3 regions of the Pseudonocardia sp. 2-7 genome follow, and region 2 is predicted to be linked to each of the others. Evidence: riboswitches for the same ligand, from Rfam matches in the RefSeq annotation. Region 2 holds a riboswitch; each other region holds the start of a gene.
The links. A riboswitch is a leader RNA that binds a small molecule or an ion and turns the genes downstream of it on or off. The one in region 2 is predicted to bind cobalamin.
Positions count from the first base shown of each region.

Region 1: another riboswitch for cobalamin. It lies ahead of MTO91_RS24340 (ribonucleoside-diphosphate reductase subunit alpha); the one in region 2 lies ahead of MTO91_RS18000 (hypothetical protein).
Region 3: another riboswitch for cobalamin. It lies ahead of metE (5-methyltetrahydropteroyltriglutamate--homocysteine S-methyltransferase); the one in region 2 lies ahead of MTO91_RS18000 (hypothetical protein).

Region 1 is NZ_CP094507.1:5,038,984-5,045,682, forward strand. It holds gene MTO91_RS24325 (hypothetical protein) at 1-313, shown strand, start outside; partial or broken gene MTO91_RS24330 (ABC transporter substrate-binding protein) at 538-1,829, shown strand; gene MTO91_RS24335 (class I SAM-dependent methyltransferase) at 1,830-2,579, opposite strand; cobalamin riboswitch at 2,749-2,951, shown strand; gene MTO91_RS24340 (ribonucleoside-diphosphate reductase subunit alpha) at 3,083-5,971, shown strand; gene MTO91_RS24345 (ribonucleotide-diphosphate reductase subunit beta) at 5,977-6,699, shown strand, end outside.
Region 2 is NZ_CP094507.1:3,741,283-3,747,981, reverse strand. It holds gene MTO91_RS18025 (cobyrinate a,c-diamide synthase) at 1-105, shown strand, start outside; gene MTO91_RS18020 (cobalamin biosynthesis protein) at 102-659, shown strand; gene cobA (uroporphyrinogen-III C-methyltransferase) at 656-1,876, shown strand; gene MTO91_RS18010 (MarR family winged helix-turn-helix transcriptional regulator) at 1,929-2,438, shown strand; gene MTO91_RS18005 (chloride channel protein) at 2,435-4,024, shown strand; cobalamin riboswitch at 4,022-4,208, shown strand; gene MTO91_RS18000 (hypothetical protein) at 4,244-4,615, shown strand; gene MTO91_RS17995 (DNA polymerase IV) at 4,635-6,095, opposite strand; gene MTO91_RS17990 (4'-phosphopantetheinyl transferase family protein) at 6,103-6,699, opposite strand, start outside.
Region 3 is NZ_CP094507.1:5,049,181-5,055,879, reverse strand. It holds gene MTO91_RS24385 (AAA family ATPase) at 1-818, opposite strand, end outside; gene mdo (NDMA-dependent methanol dehydrogenase) at 955-2,247, opposite strand; cobalamin riboswitch at 2,481-2,689, shown strand; gene metE (5-methyltetrahydropteroyltriglutamate--homocysteine S-methyltransferase) at 2,817-5,126, shown strand; gene MTO91_RS24370 (ABC transporter substrate-binding protein) at 5,218-6,699, shown strand, end outside.

The DNA of each region.
Region 1 (6,699 bases), 1.3 Mb from region 2:
CCGGCCCCACCACGACGGGCTGCTCGACCGGCTCACCCGGGGCATCGAGGGCCACGCGCGGCTGCGGACCAGCGAGTGCCTCGGCCCGTGCGCCGACTCCGACGTCGTCGTGGTCGGACCCACCCCGGTCGCGCGACGGGCCGGTGCGCGGCCCGTGTGGCTGCGTGCGGTCCTGGACGCTGCGACGACCGACGCCGTCGCCGACTGGGTCCGCGCGGGCGGACCGGGTACGGCGCCCCGCCCGGCCGTCCTCGACGGGCACGTGTTCACCCCCGGCCTGCGCGCCTCGGACACCGGGCGGGCCGCCGGATGACCCCGCCCGAGCTGTCCCGGCGCCGGGTGCTGACCGGCGCGCTCGGCGTCGCCGCGCTCGCCCTCACCGGCTGCTCCGGCGGCGGGACGGGCGAGGAGCGGCTGCGGGTCGCCTTCGCGACCGGCGGCTCGCGCGAGTCGCTGGACCCGCACGTCCTGCCGCTCTACGTCGACCAGGCCCGGGCCAAGGCGTGCTTCGACACCCTCACCGGGTGGTCGCAGGACATGACCCCCGAGCCGCGGCTGGCCGAGTCCTGGGAGAGCGACGCGACCGGGCGGCGGTGGCGGATCCGGCTGCGCGCGGCCCGCTTCCACGACGGCTCCCCGCTCACCGCCGACGACGTGCTCGCCACCCTGGCCCGCATCACCGACCCGGCGACCACCGCGATCGCCGCGACCCTGTTCCGCGACCTCGACGCGGCCGCCTCGCGGGCGGTGTCGCCGACCGAGGTCGAGCTGGTACTGACCCGGCCGAACACGCTGTTCCCGCTGGCCTGGGGCGCGCCCGGCACCGAGATCGTCAAGGCCGGGACGACGTCGTTCGACCGTCCGAACGGGACCGGGCCGTTCCGGCTCGCGTCGTTCACCCCGGGCGGGTCCACCGTCTACACCGCGTCGGAGGACCACTGGGACGGCGCGCCCGGCGTACGTGAGCTGGAGTTCCTTCCCGTCGACGACGAGGCCGCCCGGATCGGCGCCCTGCTGTCCGGCCAGGTGCACTACGCCCACGACCTCACCCCACCGGCGCCGCCCGGCTGGGGGGCGAGCAGCGCGCCTCGGCGCTGTCCGCGCCGGCCTCGGCGAGCCAGTTCCTGGTGATGCGGGTGGACCGGGCACCGTTCTCCGACCCGCGGTTGCGCGAGGCGGTGCGGCTGGGCATCGACCGCGAGGAGCTCGTGCGGGTCGTGCTGCTCGGGCGCGGCCGGGTCGGCGACGACATGTTCGGCCAGGGACTGCGCTACCACCCGGCGGGGGTGGGCCCGGTGGCGCGGGACGTCGCGCGGGCCCGCGCGCTCGTCACCGAGGCCGGGGCACAGGGGGCGGCGATCGAGCTGCAGACCAGCGGCGCCGACCCGACCTTCGACGCCGCCACCGCACTCGTCGCGCGCCAGCTCGGCGAGGTCGGGCTGCGGGTCACGGCACGGCCGCTGCCGTCGTCGGGCTACTTCCGGGCCATCCGGCAGCAGGGCGTGTTCTCCCAGAACAGCACCGGCTCGCTGCCGATCCCGGACTACATCGGACGCCGGATGCTGACCAGCACCCCGACCTACGACTTCACCGGCTACCGCAGCCCGGAGATCGACCGCCTCTACTACGCCGCCGTCGCCACCACCGACGACGCCGCGCGCACCGACGCGTTCGCCCGGATCCTCGGTCTGCTGCGCGCCGAGTCGGGCGCCCTGGTGTGGGGTGTGCGGGACTGGAACGTCGGCGTGGCGGCCGGGCTCACCGGGCTGGAGGCGGCCCGGCCGAACACGTTCGCCTGGGCGAACTTCGCGCGCGCCCGGCTCGGGTGATCAGCGGATCGCGACCAGGGTCCGCCGGTCGAAGGTCTGGGTGAGCGTCCCGACCTCGGCGAACCCGGCGCCGGACAGCGCCTGCTCCCAGGCCGGTAGCGACGACCCGCCGGTGGCCCGGTCGGCGAAGCGGCGCTCCCGCTCGGCGAACCCGTCGGCCAGGGCGGGCTCGTCGGCGAGCGCGTCCCACCAGGTCCGGAAGTCCTCGCCGGTCGCCAGTCCCCGGTCGGTGCGCTCGACCCGCAGGGTCCGGGTCAGCTCGGCCAGGCGCGGCCGGGCGGGGTCGGCGAGCAGGGTGTCGACGTTCACGAACACCCCGCCGGGGCGCAGCACGGACGCGAGGCGCTGCGCGAGCCCGGGCAGCGCGTGCTCGGGCAGCCAGTGCAGGGCGGTGGCCGAGACGGCCGCGTCGAACGGCCCGCCGCCGACGGCGTCGGTCCACCCGGGACGCGAGAGGTCGGCGTCGACCCAGTGGACGCGCTCGCCGGTGGTCCGCCGGGCCAGCTCCAGCATGACCGGGTCGACGTCGACGCCGACCACCTCGGCCCCGGTCCAGCGCGCCGCCGCGCGGGCCGCGAACGACCCGGGCCCACAGGCGAGGTCGAGCAGCCGGGCGGGGGTGCCGGCGAGCCGGTCGACGACGTCGAGCGCCAGCGCGAACAGTTCCTCCCGGTCGGGGATGTAGCGCTCCTGCTGGGCGTCCCACCGGCGCAGCCAGTGCTCGGCGTCGAGGTCCGTTCCGGTGGTCATCGCACTCTCCTGCACAACGGTGGCAACAGTGCGCCCGACGGTATCCGCGCGGACCCGTCGCACGGAAGGGACCGCCGGGCCCGTGACCGGCGACGTTCACCGTGCGTGACTCGATGGTCGTCGAAACCGGAACCGATAGGGGGGTCGATCGTGTCCGGCCCCCAGATGTAGTGTCCGGGGCGCTGGTGGTTCACCGGTCCGCACGGGCCGGTGAGGCAAGAGGGAACCCGGTGGGAATCCGGGACTGCCCCGCAGCGGTGAACGGGAACGACCGCCGTCAACAGCACTGGGAGTGATCCCGGGAAGCGACGGCCAGTAGGTGTGCGCAGTGCGCCCGTGAGTCCGAAGACCTGCCGCCGGTGCGCGTGCCGACCGGCGCGCGCTGCTCCGGGGCCTCGTGGGACGGCGCCAGGGTGCGGCGGGCCGCCGACGACACGCCGACCCACCGCCTCCTCGTACCGCGCCCGCCCCCGGAGGGACGGCGACTCGCGAGGAGAGAGCCCGTGACGGCTTCCACCGCTGCACCGGCAGCAGCACCACCGGCCCTGCGCGTCATCCGGCGCGACGGGTCCGAGACCGGGTTCGACGCCACGAAGATCTCGGTGGCGACGACCAAGGCGTTCCTGGCGGTCGAGGGGGACTCGGGCGCGGCGTCGTCGCGCCTGCACCACCTCGTGGCCGGACTGACCGACCAGGTCGTCGCGGCGCTGACCCGGCACCCGGCGCGCGCCGTGCACGTCGAGCAGATCCAGGACCAGGTCGAGCTCGCCCTGATGCGCGGAGGCCACCACAAGGTCGCCCGCTCCTACGTGCTCTACCGCGAGCAGCAGGCCCGGGCCCGCGCGCACGACGGCGGGGACACCACCGCCGCGGACGCCCCGGTCGTGCACGTCACCCACCCCGACGGCAGCCGGGCCCCGCTGGCCCGCGCCCGGGTCGCCGCGGTGCTCGACGAGGCCTGCGCCGGCGTCGAGGACGTGACCCCGGAGCCGGTGCTCGCCGAGCTGGACCGCACCGTCTACGACGGCATCACCGCCGACGAGCTGGCCCAGGCCCTCGTCCTGGCCGCGCGCACGCTGGTCGAGCGCGAGCCCGCGTACTCCCTGGTGGCCTCGCGGCTGCTGCTGGACCGGCTGCGCGCCGAGGCCGTGTCGCACCTGTCGGGCTCCCGGGAGACCCCGGACCACGCGACGATGGCCGGGCGGTACGCGGCCTACACGAAGGACTACCTGCGCCACGCCATCGCGATCGGCCTGGTCGACCCCGAGCTCGCGACCTTCGACCTGGACCGGGTCACCGCCGCGATCCGCCCCGGGCGCGACCTGCAGATCGGCTTCCTCGGCCTGCAGACCCTCTACGACCGCTACTTCCTGCACGAGCGCGGCGTGCGCTTCGAGCTGCCGCAGGCGTTCTTCCTGCGGGTCGCGATGGGGCTGGCGGTCCGCGAGGTCGACCGCGAGGCGCGGGCGGTCGAGTTCTACGAGCTGCTGTCGAGCTTCGACTTCATGGCCTCGACCCCGACGCTGTTCAACTCGGGCACCACCCGCCCCCAGCTGTCGTCGTGCTTCCTCACCACCGTCGACGACGACCTGGAGTCGATCTTCGGCGGCTACCGCAACAACGCGCTGCTGGCGAAGTACTCCGGCGGGCTGGGCAACGACTGGACCCCGGTCCGGGGGCTCGGCGCGCACATCCGGGGCACGAACGGCGTCTCTCAGGGCGTGGTGCCGTTCCTCAAGATCGCCGGGGACACCGCCGTCGCGGTGAACCAGGGCGGCAAGCGCAAGGGCGCCGCGTGCGCCTACCTGGAGACGTGGCACGTCGACATCGAGGAGTTCCTCGACCTGCGCAAGAACACCGGCGACGACCGTCGCCGCACCCACGACATGAACACCGCGAACTGGGTGCCCGACGAGTTCCTGCGCCGCGTGCAGGCCGACGGCGAGTGGACCCTGTTCTCCCCGGACGAGGTCCCCGACCTGCACGACCTCTACGGCACCGCGTTCGCCGAGCGCTACCGCGCCTACGAGGCGGCCGCGGCGCGCGGTGAGGTGCGGGTGCACCGCACGGTGCGCGCGGTCGAGCTGTGGCGGCGGATGCTGACCATGCTGTTCGAGACCGGGCACCCGTGGATCACGTTCAAGGACCCGTGCAACCTGCGCAGCCCGCAGCAGCACGCGGGCGTGGTGCACTCGTCGAACCTGTGCACCGAGATCACCCTCAACACCCGTGCCGGCGACGAGGGCGAGATCGCGGTCTGCAACCTGGGCTCGGTGAACCTCGCCGCGCACGTCACCGCGGACGGGCTCGACGCCGACAAGCTGCGCCGCACGGTGACCACCGCGGTGCGGATGCTCGACAACGTCGTGGACATCAACTTCTACACGATTCCCGAGGCCCGCCGGTCCAACCTGCGTCACCGCCCGGTCGGCCTGGGCCTCATGGGCTTCTCCGACGCGCTGTTCACCCAGCGCATCGCGCCCGGCAGCGACGCGGCGGTGCAGTTCGCCGACCGCAGCGCGGAGGCGCTGTCGTTCCACGCGATCACCGCCTCGTCGGACCTGGCGGTCGAGCGCGGCCGCTACGCCAGCTTCGACGGGTCGCTGTGGAGCCGCGGGATCCTGCCGCTGGACTCGCTCGAGCTGCTGGCCGCGGCCCGCGGCGACGGCGAGCTCGACGTCGACCGGTCGTCCACGCTGGACTGGGACGCGCTGCGGGAGAAGGTGCGCACCCAGGGGATGCGCAACTCCAACGTGCTCGCCATCGCCCCGACGGCGACGATCTCGAACATCTGCGGGGTCGGGCAGTCGATCGAGCCGATCCACCTCAACCTGTACGTGAAGTCCAACATGTCCGGCGACTTCACGGTGATCAACCCGCACCTGGTCCGCGACCTCAAGGACCGCGGGCTGTGGGACGAGGTGATGGTCGCCGACCTCAAGTACTTCGACGGGTCGCTGGCCGAGATCGACCGGGTCCCCGCCGACCTGAAGGAGCTCTACGCGACCGCGTTCGAGATCGAGCCGCGCTGGCTCGTGGCCGCCGCCTCGCGCCGGCAGAAGTGGCTGGACCAGGCGCAGTCGCTGAACCTCTACCTCGCCGCCCCCAGCGGCCGGGCGCTCGACGAGCTCTACCGCCTCGCCTGGCGCTCCGGGCTCAAGACCACCTACTACCTGCGCACCCGCGCGGCGACGTCGGTGGAGAAGTCCACCCTCGCCGGCACCGACGGCCGGCTGACCGGCGTGCCGAGCACCCCGGCCGCCGCCCCCGCCGCGTCGCCCACGACCGGGGCCCCCGCGGTCCCGGCCACCGCCGTGCCCGCCACCGCCCCCGACCTCGATCCGGGCCGTGCCTGCTCGGTCGACGACCCCGACTGCGAGGCCTGCCAGTGACCACTCTGCAGCCCACCGGAAGCACCGAGAACGCCAGCGGCCTGGGCGAGATCGCCCGCGGCGCCGCCCCGATCGCCGCCGACGACAAGCGCATGATCAACGCCCGCGCCGACGTCAATCAGCTCCTGCCGCTGAAGTACACCTGGGCCTGGGAGAAGTACCTGGCCGGCTGCGCCAACCACTGGATGCCGACCGAGGTCGCCATGCAGGCCGACATCGCGCTGTGGCGCTCCCCCGGCGGGCTCACCGACGACGAGCGCCTCATGCTCACCCGCAACCTCGGGTTCTTCGCCACCGCGGAGTCGCTGGTCGCGAACAACATCGTGCTCGCGGTGTACCGCCACCTCACCAACCCCGAGTGCCGCCAGTACCTGCTGCGGCAGTCGTTCGAGGAGGCCGTGCACACCCACACGTTCCAGTACGTGTGCGAGTCGCTCGGGCTCGACGAGGGCGCGCTGTTCAACGCGTACCGCGAGGTCCCCTCGATCACCGAGAAGGACGCCTGGGCGCTGCGCTGGACCCGGGCCCTGTCCGACCCGGACTTCCGGACCGGCACCCCGGCGAACGACCGCGCGTTCCTGCGTGACCTCGTCGCGTTCTACGTGGTGTTCGAGGGCATGTGGTTCTACACCGGGTTCGCGCAGATCCTCGCGCTCGGCCGGCGCAACAAGATGGTGGGCATCGCCGAGCAGTACCAGTACATCCTGCGGGACGAGTCGATCCACCTG
Region 2 (6,699 bases):
CGGGTGCACGCGTCGTTCCTGCACACCCACCCGGCCGGGGTGCCCGGCGCCGTCGCCCGGTTCGTCGCGGCGGCCCGCGCCGGCGCCCCGGCCGCGATCGCATGATCACCGGCCGGGGAGCGGAGCCCCCGCGGGCCGAGCGCTCCGCTCCACGGCCGGTGGTCACCGTCGGGGTGGGGCTGCGGGCGGGCACGTCCGAGGCCGCGGTGCGCGCGCTGCTGGACCGGGTGGCCGCCGCGCACGGGCTGGAGCTCGGGGACGCCGTCGTCGCCACCCTGGACCGGCGGGTGTCGGAACCGGGGCTGCGGGCGGCCGTCGCACCGCGGGAGCCGCACGGGTTCGCGGCCGCCGCGCTGGCCGCGGTCGCGGTGCCGAGGCCGGATGCCCGGGTGGCCGCGGCCGTCGGGACCCCGTCCGTCGCAGAGGCCGCCGCGCTGCTCGCCGCCGGCGACGGGGCCCACCTGGTCGTCGGTAAGACCGCTGGTCAGGGCGTCACCGTCGCCGTGGCCGCCCGATCGGCGGATGTGGGATTGCCCTCCGGGGTCTCCTCCGAAACATGCGGGCCCGGCTATCGTCCGGCGTCGCCGTCGAGCGGGGGGCCCGCGCAGGGAACCGCTGCCACCGCCGGGCGTCGGAGTCCGGGAGAGGAACGTCGTTGAACGCGCACCACGAGCAGTACCTGGTCGGGCTGGACCTGGCCGGCCGCCGGGCCGTCGTCGTCGGTGGGGGACAGGTCGCCCAGCGGCGTGTCGCCCGCCTGATCGCCGCGGGAGCGGTCGTCGAGGTCGTCTCGCCCGAGGTCACCCCGGCGGTCGAGGGCATGGCCTCGGCCGGGGAGATCACCTGGACGGCCCGCCGCTGGACCGACGGCGATCTCGCCGGCGCCTGGTACGCGATCGCGGCCACCGACGAGGCCGCGACCAACGCCGCCGTCGTCGCCGAGGCCGAGCGGGACCGCGTGTTCTGCGTCCGCGCCGACGACGGCGACAAGGGCACCGCGGTCACCCCCGCCACCGGCGGCTACGACGGGCTCACCGTCGGCGTGCTGGCCCGGGGCGCGCACCGGCGGTCCGCGGCCGTGCGCACCGCGCTGGTCGAGGCGCTGGCCGCCGGTGTCGTCGACGAGTCCGCCGAGCCCCCGCAGGCCGGTGTCGCGCTGGTCGGTGGCGGCCCGGGCGACCCGGAGCTGATCACCGTGCGCGGACGGCGGCTGCTGTCCCGCGCCGAGGTCGTCGTCGCCGACCGGCTCGGCCCGCGCGACATCCTCGACGAGCTGTCCCCCGAGGTCGAGGTCATCGACGCCTCGAAGATCCCCTACGGCCGCGCCATGGCCCAGGAGCGGATCAACGAGCTGCTCATCTCCCACGCCCGGGCCGGGAAGTTCGTGGTCCGTCTCAAGGGCGGTGACCCGTTCGTCTACGGCCGCGGGTTCGAGGAGGTCCAGGCGTGCGCCGCGGCCGGGGTGCCGGTGACCGTCGTCCCGGGCATCACCAGCGCCTTCGCCGCGCCGGCCGTCGCCGGGACGCCGGTGAGCCACCGCGGGGTCGCGCACGAGATCGTCGTCGTGTCCGGGCACGTCGCGCCGGGTGACCCGCGCAGCCTCACCGACTGGACCGCGCTGGGCCGGATGACCGGCACCATCGTGCTGATGATGGCCGTGGAGCGGCTCGGGAAGTTCGCCGAGGCACTGATCACCCACGGCCGCCCGGCCGACACCCCGGTGCTGATCGTGCAGGACGGCACCACCCGCATCGAGCGGTCGGTCCGCGCGACGCTGGAGACCGCCGAGCAGGTCGCGGCCGAGCAGGAGATCAGCCCGCCGGCGATCGTCGTGATCGGGCCCGTCGCGGGGTTGCAGGCGCCCGTCGGGGGGTGACCCCGGCAACCCGTTGCACACTGCAAGTTTGCAATATGCAACGATCGCGGGCGTGACGGACGAGATCGATGACGTCGTCGACGCGGTGATGACCGCGAGCCGGGCGATGCTCTCCGTGGTGGCCCGGTCCCTGGCCGCCGCGGGCGAGCACACCGGCGGTGACACGGCCGGCGACGTGACCCTGCCCCAGTACCGCGCGCTGGTCGTGCTGGCCCAGTACGGCACCCGGCGACCGGCCGACCTGGCCAGGGCGCTGACCGTGTCGGCGTCGACGGCGACCCGGATGTGCGACCGGCTGGTGACCCGCGGCCTCGTCGCGCGCACCCGCACCGGTGACGACCGCCGCGAGGTCGCCGTCGCGCTCAGCCCGGCCGGGCGGGCGCTCGTCGACGAGGTCACCCGGCTGCGCCGCGTCGAGATGCACCGGCTGCTCGCGACGCTGCCCGCCGCCGAGCGCACCGCGGTCCGCGACGCGCTGCGCCACTTCGCGGAGGCCGCGGGCGAGGTCGGCGAGACCGACTGGGCCGTCGCGCCCGTGCCCGCAGAGGACGATGCCCGGTGACCGCGGTCCGCGCGCTGCACCGCGCGCTCGTCGGCACCCGGCCGGGGCTCGTCGGCCTGGCGACGGTCATCGGGATCGGCGCCGGCATCGGGTCGGTGCTGTTCCACGAGCTGATCCTCGGTGTGACCTGGCTGGTCACCGGCCGGGAGGACTTCTCCGACGCCGGCCGGGTCGCCTCGCCGCACCTGCCCGGGCTGGGGGTCTGGTTCCTGCTCGTCGCCCCGGTGCTCGGCGGCCTGGTGTACGGCCCGCTGGTCCAGCGGTTCGCGCCGGAGGCCCGCGGGCACGGGGTGCCGGAGGTGATGCTCGCCGTCGCGCGCCGGGGCGGGCGGATCCCGGCCACCGTCGCCGCGGTGAAGGCGCTCGCGTCGGGGATCTGCATCGGCACCGGTGGCTCCGTCGGCCGGGAGGGCCCGATCGTGCAGATCGGCTCCGCGCTCGGCTCGGCCATCGGGCAGTGGCTGCGGGTGCCCGCCACCCGGCTGGTCCTGATGGTCGCCTGCGGCGCCGCGGGCGGGATCTCCGCGACGTTCGACGCCCCGATCTCCGGGGTGGTGTTCGGCCTGGAGCTGATCCTGCGGTCGTTCAGCGCCGAGGCGTTCGGCGTGCTGGTGATCAGCTCGGTGGTCGCGAACGTCGTCGCCGAGGTGATCGCCGGGGACCGCGCGATCCTGACCCTGCCGCACTTCGACCTGGGCAGCCCCGCCCAGCTGCCGCTCTACGCGCTGCTCGGGCTGCTCGCGGGGCTGCTGGGCTGGGCCTTCGCCCGCATCCTCTACGTCGTCGAGGACGCCTGCGACGCCGTCTGGCGCGGCCCGGAGTGGCTGCGCCCGGCCGTCGGCGGGCTGCTGCTCGGCGCGCTGCTGCTGGCGCTGCCCCAGATGTACGGCGTGGGCTACCCGGTCCTGGAGGCCGCGATCGGCGGCCGATACGTCGTCGGGTTCCTGCTCCTGCTCGTCGTCGGGAAGATCCTCGCCTCCAGCCTCACCATCGGCATCGGCGGGTCCGGCGGCGTCTTCGCGCCGTCGCTGTTCGTCGGCGGCACCGCCGGGACCGCCTTCGGCTACGCCGCCGCGGCCCTGTTCCCGGCGCTCGACCTGCACCCCGGCGCGTTCGGCCTGGTCGGCATGGCGGCGGTGTTCGCGGGGGCCGCACACGCCCCGATCACCGCGGTGCTCATCGTGTTCGAGCTCACCGGCGACTACGCCCTGATCCTGCCGCTGATGGCCGCCGTCGTCCTGGCCACCGGCCTGTCGAACCTGGTGTCGCGGGACAACATCTACACGCTCAAGCTGCTGCGACGCGGGATCGACCTCGCCGCCGACACCCCGACCGACGAGGCACTGCGCCGGGTCGTCGTCGCCCAGGTCATGCGCCCCGCCGACGGCACGACGCCCGACCCGGAGCTGCCCGCCCTGGACCCGGACGGCTCCGTGCACGACGTCCTCGGGGTGCTCGCCGCGCACCGGGGCGCCGCGCTGCCCGTGCGGGAGGGGCCGGACGGGCCGCTGCTCGGGACGCTGACCGAGCACGACCTGCTCGACCATCTGCGGGGAGTGGCCGGGCGGGGGACGGTTGACCGCTGACCCGGTCGCGTGATGGGCTCCGGCCGACGACGGAACAGGAAGCCGGTGCGAGTCCGGCGCGGTCCCGCCACTGTCACCGGGGAGTGCCCTCCCCACACCGGCGCCACCGCCCGCGAGGGTGGGAAGGCCGGGGAGGGCGTACCGATCCGGGAGCCAGGACACTGCCCGTCGTCGCGGATTCCCACTGATGAGGGCGCGGACCCTCGAGGAGGACATGCGATGAGCCACGACCTGGTGGTGCTCGGTACCGATCCGTCCGGCGACGACGCGTCCCGCACGGGTGCGCACGACCTGCTGGCCGAGGCCGGGACGGTCTTCGCCTTCCCGCAGGCCGAGTCGACCGCCCTGTTCTACGCCGAGGCGTGGCGGGTCGAGCCGGTCACACCGCGCGACGCCGTCGCCCGGATCGGGGCCTGGGCCGCCGCCGGGCCCGCCGACGCCGCGGTGCTGCTGGTCGGGGGCGACCCCGCGGGCGACGCCGCGCTCGGCGCCGTCCTCGACGGTCTGGCCCGCACCGCTCCCACGCTGCGCGTCCGGATCGCCGAGGGCAGCCGCGTCGCACCGCCGCACCGCAGCCCGCTGATCGGCTGAACCCACCCGGGGCCCGGGCTCAGGCCCGCCAGCTGCCCAGCGGGTCGGCCCGGGTGAGGTCCGGGTCGGCGGCGTCGAGCGTGCGGGTGCGGCCGGGGCCGGTGAGCGCGGTCTCGAACCGCACGGTGACCCGCCCGTGCCCGGCGCCCTGGACCCAGCCGTGGCCGTGCTCGGGGTGGGCGACGTCGTCGCCGGCGCGCCAGGGCCGGTCCGGGTCGGGTTCGCGGTCGGGCCGGTCCGGGCGGAGCGGGCCGGGCGCGTCGCCGGGCTCCTCGATCGCGTCGGGCCCGGTGGCCGCGTCGTTCTCCGGAGCTGCGTCGAGCACGGTCACCCCCGCCGCGGCGGCCGGGCGGGTGGCCGCGGGCGGGGCGTCGGGGGCCGGGGCCGTCGTCCACCCGCTCTCCGACGGCACCGCGTCGAACAGCGCCAGTGGCGGCTCGTCGCCGAAGCCGGACACCGACACCCCCAGCAGCCGCACCCCGCCCTCGCCGACGGCGCCCTCGGCCAGCCGCCGGGCCACCGCGACCAGGGTCGCCAGGTCCCGGGTCCCGAAGGGGGTCGTCTCGGACCGGGTGTGGGTGGTGAAGTCCCCGGTCCGCGCCTTCACCGTGACGGTGCGGGCGGTCCGGCCGTCGGCGACCAGGCGCCGGTGCACGGCGACGCAGATCGACTCCACCGCGGTGTGCACCGCGCTCATCGCGGTCAGGTCGGCGTCGAACGTCGTCTCCGCGCTGATCTGCTTGGCCGCGCCGCGCGGGGCGACCGGACGGTCGTCGACACCGCGGGCCAGGCGGTGCAGCTCGGACCCGACGGCACCGCCCAGCACCCCGGCGACCTCGCGGGCGTCCATCGCGGCGAGCTGTCCGATCGTCTCGATCCCGATCTTCCGCAGCGCCTCGCCGGAGACCGGCCCGATGCCCCACAGCGACCGCACCGGGAGCGGGTCGAGCACGGCGGCCTGCTCGGCGTGGGCGATCACCCGCAACCCGTCCGGCTTGGCCAGCTCGGAGGCGATCTTCGCGACCTGCTTGCCCGACCCGGCACCCACCGAGGCGGGCAGCCCGGTGCGCTCGCGCACCGCGCCGCGCAGCCGGGTGCCCCACTCCCGCACCCGGTCCGGGGAGGCCCCCACGAGGTCGGGCGGCTCCACGAACGCCTCGTCGACCGACACCGGCTCGAGCACCGGGGAGAACTCGCCGAGGACGGCCATGACCTCCTCGGACAGCGCCTTGTACAGCGAGAACCGGGGCGGCAGGACGGTCGCGTGCGGGCAGCGCCGCCGCGCCTGCCCCATCGGCATCGCCGAGCGGGCCCCGAACACCCGCGCCTGGTAGCTCGCCCCCGCGACGACGCCGCGCGGTCCCGCGCCGCCGACCAGGACCGGCCGGTCGGCCAGGGTGGGCCGGGTCAGCTGCTCGACGGAGGCGAAGAACGCGTCCATGTCGAGATGCAGCACCCAGCGGTCGGCCGCCGCGGTCACCTCACCATCACCCGTGCATCGTGCCCCGGCGCACCGACAGGACCGCGTCGCCGTCGGCGACGGTGACGACCGGGGCCACCGGTCCCGCCCCGGCGACGGCGCCCGGGTGGTCGTCGAGGCCGGTGGCGACGTCGGCGACCCACCAGCTCCCGCCGGTGCCGGTCCAGCCCAGCACCCGGGCCGGGGCGTGCGGCGGGGACAGCGTGATCGCGTCCATCGGGCTCGACAGGCCCTCGCCGGTGGCCTTGAGCAGCGCCTCCTTGCGGGTCCAGGTGACCAGGAACCCGGTGCCGTCGGGCGTGGCCGCGGCGAGCTCGGCGGGGGAGAGGGCGTGCCGGACGAGACCGTCGAGGCCGGACAGCGGGCGGTGCGCCTCGACGTCGACGCCGACCGGGCCGGTCCCGACCGCGACGCCGACCAGCGCGCCGGAGTGGGTCAGCGAGAACCCGGGGTCGTCGCCGCGCCCGGCCAGGCGCGGCTTGCCGTGCGGCTCCCCGCAGCGACAGGTCCGGTCCAGGACGAGCGCGGCGGGGTCGGCGTCGAGCCGCTCGGCGAGCACGAGCCGGGCCAGGGCGTGCGCGGCGAGGTAGCGGGCGCGGTCCTC
Region 3 (6,699 bases), 1.3 Mb from region 2:
GAGATCGAGGGCGACTTGCGCAGCTCCAGCTCGCGCAGCCCGCGCACGACGTTGACGAGCTCCTCGGCCAGCTGGTCCGACAGCCCGGTCTTCTTCGACTTCACGATCTCCAGCTCGCGCGAGGCCGACGGGTAGTCGAGGAACAGGTGCAGGCAGCGGCGCTTGAGCGCGGCAGCGAGGTCGCGGGTGTTGTTCGAGGTCAGCAGCACGTACGGGCGCTGCTCGGCGACGAAGGTGCCGATCTCGGGCACGGAGATCTGGAACTCGCCCAGGGTCTCCAGCAGGACGGCCTCCAGGGCCTCGTCGGCGCGGTCGACCTCGTCGATCAGCAGCACGACGGGCTGTTCGGAGCGGATGGCCTCCAGCAGCGGGCGCGGGGCGAGGAAGCGCTCGGAGAAGAACACGCTCTCCTGGGACCCGATGCGGTCGACCGCGGAGGCGAGGTCGGGTGCGTCCTCGACGAGCTGCCCGATCTTCTCGCGGAGGATCTGGGTGTACATGAGCTGCTTGCCGTAGTCCCACTCGTACAGGGCCTTGGTCTCGTCCTGGCCCTCGTAGCACTGCAGGCGCAGCAGCCGGCGCCCGGTGGCGACGGCGAGCATCTTCGCCAGCTCGGTCTTGCCGACCCCGGCGGGCCCCTCCAGCAGCAGCGGCTTGTCCAGCCGGGTCAGCAGGAACACCGTCGTGGCCAGGCGGGTGTCGGCGATGTAGCCCTGCTCCCGCAGGGTCTCGATCACCTGGTCGACGGACTCGAACGGACCGGTCGAGGCGACGGCGTCCGCCGCCTCGGTCACAGTGGGGACGACAGCCTCGGACACGCGGATATCTCCTTCGCGGGCCGCACCGGCTCTGGTGCGGTGAAGAGCGGGGCCGCAGCCAGCGGGCCCACCCACCCGAGTATCACCTCGGATGGCTGGGCCCGCTGGTGCGACGGTGGACGTACTGACCTGCGGATCAGGTCAGCAGGTCGTCCAGGTCACCGTTGATGGAGTGGTCGACGACCGGGCGGACGGTCTCGAACGTGCACTCCTTCGGGTTGCCCGGGGTGCAGGCGTCGCCGAGGACGTGGTTGGTGATCCGGTCGACGTCGGCCGCGTCACCGACGATGGTGGGCGCGTTCTCGTAGAACTTGGTCGGGCCGGTGCCCAGCCGGTTCTTCGAGTAGGTGTCCTGCTTGACGTCGGCGAACTTCTCCGGGATGCCCACGTCGCGCAGCAGCCGGATGGAGGCGGCGAGCGCGGCGTCGGCGGCCTGCGGCTTGGTCATGCCGCGGGTGTCGACCCCCATCGCCTCGGCGATGTCGGCGAAGCGCTCGTACACGACGGGCATGTTGAACGCCCACACGCGGGGCAGCGCGATGGCGTTGTTCAGGCCGTGGTGGGTGTCGTAGAACGCCGACACCGCGTGGCTGATCGAGTGGATGATGCCGAGGCCACCGGAGTTGAACGCCTGGGCGGCGATGTACTGCGCGTACATCATGCCCTCGCGGCCGGAGAGCTCCTGGCCGTTCCAGACGGCCTTGCGCAGGTTCTGCGAGGTCAGCTTGATCGCGTGCAGCGCGTTGCCCAGCGACGGCTGGAAGTCCAGCCGCGAGACGTAGGGCTCCGAGGCGTGCGCGAGCACGTCGAACCCGCACTGCGCGGTGTAGTCGATCGGGCAGTCGTAGTAGAGCACCGGGTCGTCGATCGCCAGGGTGGTGACCGAGGCGTCGTCGAACGCGACGTACTTGTGCGGGTTGTCGGGGTCGGTCGTGGTGTCGGTGATGACGTAGGCCCACGAGGTCTCCGAGCCGGTGCCGGCCGTGGTGGAGACCGCGATGTGCGGCGGGTTGGCCGGGTTCTCGGACTTGTTGAAGCCCTCGAACTCGTTGACGTTGCGGCCGTCGTGCGCGACCGAGATGCGCGCGCCCTTGCAGGCGTCGTGCGAGGAGCCGCCGCCGATGGAGACGAACGAGTCGCAGTTGTTCTGCTGGTAGAGGCCCACAGCGTCCATGACGTTGTAGTCCTTGGGGTTCGACTCGACCTTGTCGTACAGCACGACCTCGAGGCCGTGGTACTTCATCGACTCGACGATCTTGTGGACGATGTCGGTGCCCCGCAGGCCCGACGTCATGACCAGGGTCTTCTTGAAGCCCAGCTTCAGGGCCTCCGGGCCGATGAGCTCGTGCGACCCCGGACCCATGAGCGCACGGGGGAACGGGTGGAACTCCTTGATGGGGAACGGCTTGAGCAGCTCGTCTACCTGCATGTCAGCCCTTTCTGAGGCAGGTGGATGGGTCGAGACCGCACGCTATGACCCCTGTGGCCGCGGGCACAGGGGTGATCGCCATTACCCCTCGGGAGACCGGGCAGGTTCCCCCTCCGAACGGAGGGGCACAGGGTGAGGTCGCCCTCGACCCGGCCGCCGGGGAGGGTGTGACAGTACTGCCAATGTATGGCAACAGGGATCGCTCGGCAACAGTCTGTCCGGCCGGTCCGGGGTACTGTCGGCTCGCCGACGGTTCGTGCCGGCCCGACGACGGGGCGTCACGAGGCAAGAGGGAACCCGGTGGGAATCCGGGACTGCCCCGCAGCGGTGAACGGGAACGACCGCCGTCAACAGCACTGGGAGTGATCCCGGGAAGCGACGGCCAGTAGGTGTGCGCAGTGCGCCCGTGAGTCCGAAGACCTGCCGCCGGTGCGTGCGCCGTCCGGCGTGCGCGGATCCGTGGCCTCGCGGGAGGACCGGGCGGACGACCGGGCACCGTCGTGCCCGGCGGTCGCAGGCGCCCCGTGCCGGCGACGGGTCCTCCACCGCACTCGCGAGGAGAGAGGGCCGTGAGCATTCCTTCCAGCAGCACCATCGGCAGCACCGTCCTGGGGTACCCCCGGATCGGACCGGACCGGGAGCTCAAGCGGGCGACCGAGTCGTACTGGGCCGGGCGGACCGATGCGTCCGCACTGCACGACGTCGCCGCCGGGCTGCGCCGCGACACCTGGACCGGGCTGCGTGACGCCGGGCTCGGCTCGGTGCCGGGCAACACGTTCTCGTTCTACGACCACGTCGGAGACACCGCGCTGGCGGTCGGGGCTGTGCCGGAGCGCTTCGCCGGCGTCACCGACCCGCTGGAGCGGCTGTTCGCGATGGCCCGCGGCCGCACCGGCGCCCCGGCCTGCGAGATGACCAAGTGGTTCGACACGAACTACCACTACCTGGTCCCCGAGGTCGGCCCGGACACCCGGCTCGCGCCGGGCAGCCGCAAGGCCCTCGACGAGTTCCGCGAGGCCCTGCGCTGCGGGATCACCACCCGTCCGGTGCTGGTCGGGCCGGTGACCTTCCTGCTGCTGTCCAAGCCGGCCGACGGTGCACCGGAGGGCTTCCGCCCGCTGCACCTGCTCGGGCCGCTCGTCGAGGTCTACCGCGACCTGCTCGCCGAGCTCGCCGAGGCGGGCGCGGAGTGGGTGCAGCTCGACGAGCCCGCCTTCGCCGCCGACCGGACGCCGCAGGAGGTCGCGGCGCTGCGCCGGGCCTACGACCGGCTCGCCTCGGCGACCCGGCGGCCCAAGATCCTCGTCGCGTCGTACTTCGGGGAGCTGGGACCCGCCCTGCCCGCGCTCGCCGCCACGGCCGTCGAGGGGCTGGCGCTCGACCTCGTCGCGGGGGCCACCGACCTGGACGCCCTCGATGTGGGAGACCCGGCGGTCCCGGGGCTGGACCGGAAGGTGGTGCTGGCCGGCGTCGTCGACGGGCGCAACGTGTGGCGCACCGACCTGGACCGGGCACTGGCGACGGCGCAGCGGCTGGTCGGCGTCGCGGGGCGGGTCGAGGTCTCGACGTCGTGCTCGTTACTGCACGTCCCCTACGACCTGACCGCGGAGACGGCTCTGCCCGGCGACGTCGTCGACATGCTGGCGTTCGCCCGGCAGAAGGTCACCGAGGTCGTGCTGCTCGGGCGGGCCCTGCGCGAGGGACCCGACGCGGTCGCGGCGGAGCTCGACGCCGCACGGGCCGTCCGGGAGCGGGTCGCCGCCACCGCGCGCCGCGACGAGCGGGTGCGGTCCCGGCTCGACGCGCTCGGCCCCGACCACTACCGGCGCAGTCACGGCGACGTCCGGGCGACGGTCCAGCGCGCGGCGCTCGGCCTGCCCGTCGTTCCCACGACGACGATCGGTTCTTTCCCGCAGACCGCGCAGATCCGGCGCGACCGGGCCGCGCACCGCTCCGGTGTGATCGACACCGGCACCTACGCCGAGCGGATGCGCCAGGAGATCGTCCGCGTGGTGCGGCTGCAGGAGGACATCGGGCTCGACGTCCTGGTGCACGGTGAGCCCGAGCGCAACGACATGGTCCAGTACTTCGCCGAGCACCTCGACGGCTTCGCCACCACCGAGCACGGCTGGGTGCAGTCCTACGGCTCGCGGTGCGTACGCCCGCCGATCCTGCACTCGGACGTGTCCCGGCCCCGGCCGATCACGGTGGAGTGGGCGCGGTTCGCCCAGTCGCTGTCCGACGCGCCGGTCAAGGGGATGCTGACCGGCCCGGTGACGATCCTGGCCTGGTCGTTCGTGCGTGACGACCAGCCGCTGGGTGACACCGCCCGGCAGGTGGGGCTGGCCCTGCGCGACGAGGTAGGAGACCTGGAGGCCGCCGGGATCCGGATCGTCCAGGTCGACGAGCCCGCGCTGCGCGAGCTGCTGCCCCTGCACGAGCGGGACCGGCCCGGGTACCTGGACTGGGCGGTGGACGCGTTCCGGCTGGCCGTCGGGGCCGTCGCCGACGCCACCCAGATCCACACCCACCTCTGCTACTCCGAGTTCGGCGAGGTGGTGGGGGCGATCGACGGGCTCGACGCCGACGTCACCACCGTCGAGGCGGCCCGGTCGCGGATGGAGGTGCTGGCCGACCTCGGGCCGGGTGTCCCGCGCGGGCTCGGCCCGGGCGTCTACGACGTCCACTCGCCCGAGGTGCCCGGCACCGACGAGCTGGTCGACCAGCTCGGCGCGGCGCTGCGCCACATCGGACCGGACCGGCTGTGGGCCAACCCGGACTGCGGGCTGAAGACCCGCGGTGAGGCGGAGACGGTGGCGGCCCTGACCAACCTGGTCGCCGCGGCCCGCCGGGTCCGGGACTCGGCGACGACCGGCTGACCCCGTGTCGCGACGCCCCGCGGCTCCCCGGCCGCGGGGCGTTGCTCACGCCGCCATTGATTGAACAGATGGTCAGATGTAGTCATATGGGGTGATCGCACGAAAGATGGCCGCGCTGCTCGCGGCCGCCGCCCTGGTGCTGACCGGCTGTGGCACCGGCACCGGCACCGGCGGCACCGGGACCCCCGACCCGGCCGGTGAGCTGACCGTGGCCCTGCAGTTCCCGCCGCGCGCCGACTACGCCTTCGACGCCGACGACGGCGCCCGGCTGCAGTCCCTCGGCGTCGCCGAGACCCTGACCACGGTCGACGCCGACGCCCGCCCGGCGCCGATGCTCGCGACGGCCTGGGAGCAGCAGGGCAACGCCTGGCGGGTCACCCTGCGCCAGGACGTGCGGTTCCACGACGGCACCCCGCTCACCCCGGACGCCGTCGTCACGGCGCTGCGCTACGTCGCGGGCGTCGAGGCCCCGCCGCGGGCGATCCGGGGCATCGGCTTCGCCGTCACCCCCGACGGCGCCGACGCCGTGCGGATCACCACCACCGAGCCCGACCCGGTGATGCCGCTGCGCCTGTCCAGCGGCAACCTCGGCATCCTCGCGCCCGCCGCCTACGCCGGCGGCGGGGCGCCGGCCTACCTGCGCACCGCGACCGGCCCGTTCGTGCTGGACTCGGTCAGCGGCGCCGACTCCGCGCAGCTGGTCCGCAACGACGACTACTGGGGCGAGCCGGCGGGTGCCGCCCGGGTCACCGTCCGCTACGTCGAGGACCCGCAGGCCCGCGCGCTGGCGATCCAGGCCGGCGACGTCCAGTTCGCCGAGGGGCTGCCGCAGGCCCAGCTGGCGCAGGTCCGCGCCGCCGGCGCCGAGGTCGTCGAGTACCCCAACGCGCGCACCGTGCCGCTGCAGCTCAACCAGTCCGCGACGCCGTTCTCGGACCTGCGGGTCCGACAGGCCGTCACCGCGGCGCTCGACCGCCCGGTGCTGGCCCAGCAGGTCCTCGCCGGTGGGGCCGCACCCGCGGCCGACCTGTTCGGCGCGGCCGTGCCCTGGGGCGAGACCGCGCCGCCGCCCGGGGCCGACGTCGCCCGCGCCCGGCAGCTGCTCGCCGAGGCCGGCTACACCGAGCAGAACCCGCTGACGGTGCGGCTGTGGACCTTCCCGAACCGGCCCGAGCTGCCCGCGCTGGCGAACGCGATCCAGGCGATGCTCGGTGCTGCCGGGGTGAAGGTCGACATCACCGTCGGGAACTACGAGGCCCAGGAGCCGAAGGTCCTGGCCGGTGACTACGACATGTTCCTCAACTCGCGCAGCTACCTGTCCGACTTCCCGGACGCGGCGAGCACCCTGACCTCGGACTACACCTGCGACGGCAGCTACGCCATCGACCAGTACTGCAACCCCGCCTACGACGCGCTGGTCGACCGGCTCAACTCCACCGAGGACCCGGCGGCCCGCCAGCAGCTGTTCGGAGAGGCCGCCGCGATGCTGACCCGCGACGCCGTCGGCGTCATGGTCGTGCACCCGCGCAACACCGCCGTGCTGCGCGGCGCCACGGGCTTCGTCCCCGACCCG